One region of the Vreelandella janggokensis genome, then DNA from elsewhere that is predicted to be linked to it. Evidence: predicted binding sites of a transcription regulator. Region 1 holds the regulator's gene; the other holds the start of a gene.
The links. Region 1 encodes FliA, which starts transcription of late flagellar genes. Its sites were predicted from a motif close to CTAAAGTTNNNNNNNNNNCNGCCGATA; they were not measured.
Positions count from the first base shown of each region.

Region 2: the regulator FliA is predicted to act here: its motif matches at 1,776-1,802, upstream of QC816_RS17635 (flagellin N-terminal helical domain-containing protein).

Region 1 is NZ_JARWAJ010000005.1:211,248-214,663, reverse strand. Features, by position in the region: gene flhF (flagellar biosynthesis GTPase FlhF) at 1-446, shown strand, start outside; gene QC816_RS14755 (hypothetical protein) at 443-1,000, shown strand; gene QC816_RS14750 (flagellar protein FlhE) at 1,066-1,473, shown strand; gene QC816_RS14745 (RNA polymerase sigma factor FliA) at 1,504-2,205, shown strand; gene QC816_RS14740 (motility protein A) at 2,301-3,119, shown strand; gene QC816_RS14735 (OmpA/MotB family protein) at 3,125-3,416, shown strand, end outside.
Region 2 is NZ_JARWAJ010000008.1:59,060-62,475, forward strand. Features, by position in the region: gene QC816_RS17635 (flagellin N-terminal helical domain-containing protein) at 4-1,701, opposite strand; gene fliD (flagellar filament capping protein FliD) at 1,941-3,344, opposite strand.

The DNA.
Region 1 (3,416 bases):
AAGTTACCGACAAAGAGGGGCGGGCGCTGCTGGCGTGGTATGGCGAAGTCCGTGACCCCGAAAGCGCCAAAGTGGTCACCCGCCGTTACTGGCTCACCCCCGCGCGATTGGGCAATGAGGTGCTGAGCCTGCTGGTGACCCAACTGCAGAGTGAAAGCCTTGCGGCGCTGACACGGCGTGCCTGGCAGCAGCTCAAAGACGCCGATAGTGGCGACGTAAGCCCTGAAGTGCGCCTGTTGATGGCCAGTGGCATTGCCGCCATTGCCGGGCACCTTGATTGCGCCGAGGACGAGGCCGCCGGTGCATTGCACGGTGATGTGCTGAACCTGCTAAGCAGCCGTCGCCGTCGGCGCGATACGGCATTGCTGGATGCGCTGGTATACGCCTTTATGGCCCGTGATGCGATCCGCCAACTGGGCGGTGTTAATCGTGAGGGCCTGGCATGAGCGCACAAGACCAAGCTTCTGGGCTGCGCAAGTGGGCGGATCTGCAGCGTCAGCAGCGGGGCGATGAAGCGCCTCCCGAGGTAACGGAATCATCCGGGCCGATGGCCTACCGCTCACCCGTGGTGCCCAGCGCGGCGGCCATGGAGCCGCCTGTCACACCGCCTAAGCCTAAAACGCCGTTAATGGTCACCGGGCTATCGGGCGATGGGCCGGTAGAGGTGCGCAAGGTCAGCGCGCGCCTGGGCCAGTGGGCCGCGCTAGGGCGAGCCTGGGCCGGGGATCCGGCCGACTGGGATATTCGGATCGTGATGCCGGATGCACCTGAACTGGCGACGCTCAGCCAGCAACACCGTCGCTGGGCGTTGTGGGTCAGCAGCGATGCCGATGCATTTGGGCGCATGTACCAGCTATTGAAACAGCTGCGGCAGCATAACGGCCCGCAACGCTTGTTGGCACTGCACGAGCCTCACCTGCCCAGGCAAGGCCTATTGGCCAACCTGCAGCAAGCGGCCGGCCACTATCTTGACACTGAATTGCTATTGCTGGCCCGCTAATGGCAGCTAACGCCGGTAAAGCGTCTAATAATCGGGGTTAATCCGCTCATGAGAAGGAACGATGCATGCTAGGCTATTGGCGTCATGCGATTAGCATTTTGGTACTAGCCCTGGGACTCGGTTCGTTTGCTCAGGGAGCGTCCAGCAGCTGGGTGACACAAGTGCCGGGGCTCATGGTGACCATGAGCGACCGCGCCAGTCGCAGTGAACCGGTTCGTCCTCCAGCGGGCGCTACCACGCCAGCGGCGGTCATCGAGCGAGTCCAGTGGCAGTACCAACACGCGCCCGGGGCAGCGCTACAGGCATGGTTATGCCACCCCGAGCGCTGTGTGTCATTATCGGGCATGCGTGGGGAGACCCGTGCTTTATCAGGCATAAGTGCGACAACGCCCCTGCATTTTCAATTTGCGCTAAACCCAGGGCAGCGTCCCGTTAGCGTTAAAGGGTTGCAGATGATAGTGAATTACCAGTGAGCACAGGTGGTTTAGCCGCGAGGCAATAGGATGTACACAGCACAAGGCAGGATCAAACAAAGTGAGCTGATGACGGAGTACATGCCACTGGTGAGACGTCAGGCCTTGACGCTTCAGGTCAGGTTGCCGGCCAGCATAGAGCTGGATGACTTAATCCAGGCAGGCATGATGGGGCTACTGGAAGCTCTGGGACGTTTCGATGCCACTCAGGGGGCCACCTTTGCGACGTTTGCCAGTCAGCGCATACGCGGGGCGATGGTGGACGAATTGCGTACTCGTGATTGGCTGCCTCGCAGCGTCCGTCGTTCGGCGCGGGCCGTTGATGAAACCGTCAGGCGTTTGGAGCAGTCGCTTGGGCGTCCCCCCGAAGAAACGGAAATCGCTGACGCCATGGAGATGCCGCTGGGCGACTATCAGCAGCTATTGCACGATACCAATAGCGGGCAGTTGCTGCCCTTTGAAGAGCTGGTGGCGGATGGCAGCGAACCGCATAATCGCGAAACCGTGAGTTCGCCGTTTGACCACTTGCTCGATGCCCAGCAGCGGGAAACCCTGGTGGCGGCCATTGAGGCGCTGCCCGAGCGTGAAAAGTTGCTCATGGCGCTGTATTACCAGGAAGAGCTCAACCTGAAAGAAGTGGGCGCTGTTCTCGGCGTCACGGAGTCACGCGTTTCCCAGTTGCATAGTCAGGCAGTCAGCCGTCTGCGCGCCAAGTTAAACGACTCGGTTTAGGGTCTTTTGACGTCACTGCCAGGGCAACGGCGATTGGCTGACGTTTTAGCGCTCGGTGCTGATAAGCCCCGTTATATTGCTTTAAGGAGCACGACATGAACCCATCGACGCTGATCGGTATTTTCGCCAGCATCCTGTTGCTGGTAAGCGTCCTGTTTTTCACCGCCGAATCGCCGGATAGCTTCCTCAACCTGCCTGGGCTCGCCATCGTGGTCACGGGCACACTTGCCGCTACCTTTATCAGCTATCCCCTCAAGGAAGTGCTGCGGGTGGTGCGTCTGGTCGGGCTGGTCTTCCGGCGCGAAAACACCTACGTGCGTGATGATATCAACGAGTTGGTGGCCATGTCCCGGCTGTGGTTCAAGGGCGATGTCCGCGCTGTTGAACGAGAGCTCGAAAACACCCGTAATCCGTTTTTGCGGACCGGCATTCAACTGGTGATCGCCAACACCAAAGAAGACGAAATCTTCGATATGTTGCGCTGGCGTATTGCGCGGCTGAAGGCGCGTGAGCATGCGGAAGCCCAGATATTCCGCACCATGGCCACTTATGCGCCCGCTTTCGGCATGATTGGCACCCTGGTGGGACTGGTCAATATGCTGGAAGTCATGGACGCCGGCAATCTTGATGTGATCGGCCCGCGCATGGCGGTGGCGCTGCTGACCACCTTCTACGGTATCCTGCTGGCCAATCTGGTGTTCAAGCCTATCGCGGTAAAGCTCGAGCGACGCACCGAGGAGCGCCTGATCACCATGAACATGGTGCTGGAAGGGATCTCCCTGATTACCAAGCGGCGGTTACCTTCCTTTATTGAAGAAACGCTCAATTCCTTTGTCGCCAATTACCATGACGAAATCCGCGAGCCGGAGGTCAAGAAGCCGCGCGCCTCGAATAGCGCCCCCGCCAAGGGGTAGTCGGCATGTTGGACCGGGATACCCGCCATACATTGGAAGCGCCACTGCCCAAGGACAGTGGCGACGATGGCTGGATGACCAGCTATCTGGATGTATTGACGCTGTTGCTGACCTTGTTTGTCTTGCTGCTCTCGCTGGCGCCACCCGGCGGTAACGATGCCGGATCGCAAGCCAGCGTCGTTGAAGCATCTCCCGGCGCGATTGCCGACCTGCCTCTGGCGTCACTGGCGGCCGGGATCGAGCCCCGTCATAGCGGCCTTAAGCCACGCTTTGAGGGTGTCAGTATCCCCGGGGTGG
Region 2 (3,416 bases), on a different contig from region 1:
AAATTAGCCCAGCAGAGACAGAACGTTCTGCGGCAGCTGGTTCGCCTGTGCAAGAACGGACGTACCGGCCTGCTGCAGGATCTGGTTCTTAGTCATGTCGGCTACTTCAGTTGCGTAATCGGCATCTTCGATGCGCGAACGGGCAGCAGAAAGGTTGGTCTGGTTGGTGCTTAAGTTGGTGATAGCAGACTCAAAGCGGTTCTGCACAGCACCCAACTCGGAACGCAAGCTGTCTACTTGAGACAAGGCAGCGTCCAATGTGGCCAGCGGATCTTCTGTTTTGTTACTACCAGAAGTGGCTTCCAGTGACAGAGCACCATTGTCGTTTACATAGATCTCGTTGGCAGCGCCATCGGTGATCTTGCCATTGTCGTTGGCGTAGACATTCGATTCCTGTGTGGCAGAAAGGCTAAAGTCACCTTCAAAACCAGAAGTGTATGTCGCAGCGCCAAGAGCACCATTCTGCCCATCTTTTACAACATCAGCAGTTGTAATGTTGTACTCAGTGTTAGCTCCAGCAGTACCGGCACCATCTAAATCAAAATCGTAATCGTTAGTAGCATCGGAATTGATTTGGTTTAGTAGATCTTCTTTAGCGATAGTTTCATTAGAAGTATCAATATTTCCAGCTGTAGCACCGGCAGAGTAAACCGTTCCTTCTTGATTTGTAATGCTCGCTGTGCCGGTAGCTGCACCAAGCTCTGTAACCAAGTCATCGATAGTTGCTTGTGATCCACCAGCACTGGTCTCACTTAAATCTTTCGAGCCACTGGTGCCAGTAAGATAGAGATTTTCACCGGTTTCAGCATTGGTCAATGTGCCAGAAGACGAAATATCGACCTTAGTTTCTGCACCACCCAGGTTAACGGTTACGGTATTTGTCTCGCCAGCGCCAGGTGTCAAACCAAGATCAGAATCGAATTTGGTTAGCGCTACATCTGTTTGATCGAAAGAGAAAGTATTAGTTGCTTCATCCAAAGTATATGCAATCGTTCCATCACCGGCAGCAGCAGGATCTCGCGTAATGACAGCATCGTCTTGCAGATTCTCGAACAAATCACCAGCAGTGGTTGCTTCATTGAACGTGGCATTTTTGTAAACGCCATTGCCCTGATCAACAAAACCTGCAGCTGCTAGGTCTTGAGTTGATGCTGTGCTATTCGGCGTGCCGCTTTCGTTGACGTTGAAGCCTTGCAGGCCCAGCGTCTCGGCATTGATTTGCTTCAGGTTGACTTCGATTGTCTGACCGTCGTCAGCACCTACCTGAATTTTCAGACCGCTGTCACTCGCCAACACCTTGGTGCCGTTGAAATCGGTTTCAGAAGAAATACGATCAATTTCAGACAGACGCTGATTGATTTCGTCCTGGATAGAGTCCAAGTCATCAGACGAGTTTGTACCGTTTTGCGCTTGAACGGACAGCTCACGGATACGCTGCAGGTTGTCGTTTACCTGATCCAAACCACCTTCAGCGGTCTGGGAAACCGAGATACCGTCGTTGGCGTTACGTTGCGCCTGACCCAGACCGGTGATCTGTGAAGACATACGGTTGGCGATCGCCTGACCAGCGGCATCATCCTTGGCACTGTTGATACGCAGGCCAGAGCTCAAACGCTCCATGGAAGTTTGCAGAGCATTCTGCGATTCACGCAGGTTCTGCTGACCGATCATCGAGGTAATGTTGGTATTGATCACTGACATGGTGTGATTCTCCTTGCTTGGACACTGGCCTAGAAGGCCCGCTTTTCGGCCACTGTGTGTGCCGTTATTTTAATTAACGGCGCGGCGGGGAGAACCTTTAGGGCTAATGCTAAAAAAATCCCGAAATACGTCAGAAAAATGTTAACAAACGTAAGCGTGGCGCTTGCTGCCATATTGAGACGCAAACAGGGCCTTTCGGCCCTGCGGGTAACGCCTTTGCTGAATAGCTAGTGCAGGGATTAGTCTCGGCCTAGCTGAGCGTCCAGGGCGTCAAACTGTTGCGTCAGATAGGAACTGGTACTGTTCATCTGCGCGATCATGGCATCCAACTGGCCGAACTGGGTACGGTAGCGGGAAATGGTGCGCTCAATGGAGCTTTCCATGCGCTCGTAGCGCTCACCGAGGCTATCGATGCGGTTTTCTGCACCACTAATGGCATTGCCTAGGGTGCCAGTTTTACTCATCAACTGCTCAAGCGTGGTGCTCAGGCTACTGGCCAGACCTTGAGAGGCATCATTGCCTTCCACACCAGTAAAGAAATCTCTCAATGCATCGGGGCTATTTTTAGCCAAATCGCTGACAGCGGCGTCATCCATTTCTAGCGTGCCATCGCGCTGTAGGCTAATGCTCAACTGGCTGAGCGTGGCAAGCTCACCTCCTGCCACACCGCTGGTCAAAACGCTGCGTAGTCGACCTTCAATGGTGCGAACGGTGCTGTCGCCGACCAGCTCAGCCGCCTCGCCCGACTCGTTATCGAACTTCGTCACGGTGCCGATAGTGTTTTTTACTTCGTTGAAAGCTTCGACGAAGTCGCCAATGGCTTCGCGTACTTTGAGAGTGTTGCGTTCGACATTGACCGTGCTGCTGGCGGTTTCTCCTTCGCCCAGGCTTAACTCGCCGAGATTAAGGGTTACACCTTGAATGGCCTCTTCAATCGTGTTGCTGGCACTGGTGATGGTGATGCCGTTAACATCCAGCGAGGCATTTTGCCCGGCGCGCGCAGCCTCAGCGCCTAACGGCTGTGTGGTCGCATTGGCTCCATCCGCTTTCAAGAAGCTAAACCCACTCACCGAGGCATCCAGCCCCGTCTCTTTTGAGCTAAGCGCCAACCGGTAGCCGTCACCGTCGAAAATCACGCTGGCGCTGACACCGGCATTTTCGTGGGCGTTGATTGCATCGCGAATATCTTCGAGGCTGCTGTCCGCGGCCACGTCGATATTGACGCTATTCTGACCGGTAAAAGCGAGGCGCAGTTGGGTGGCATCACCCATATCAAGCGGGTCGTCGCTTTCTGTGCCTTCATCAAGTCGCTGTGACGCTAGCGTACCCGCCGTGGCCAGCGCGGTCACTTCCACTCGATAGCTGCCGGGTAACGCATCGGCATCGGTCGTCGCGGAAATCTCATCACCACGCACATTGGCGGAAAGGCTCTGATAGAGCTTAGGATCGTTCAGCGCATCAACCGCATCCTGGAATTTATCCATGGACGATTGAATTTTGCCATAAGCGGAAATCTTGGCTTCCTGCTGCTCCTGCTGACGGGTGATCGGTGCGAGTTTGCCGCGTTCGGCATCCTGTAATTGATCCAGCAGCCCATTAAGGTCGAGGCCTGAGCCAATACCTAGAGAGGTAATCGTTGCCATACTGGGAGTCCTCAGTAAAAGGCTAAACCTATCCACTGCACTGCGGGCCACTCACGCCACGTCAACGCAAAA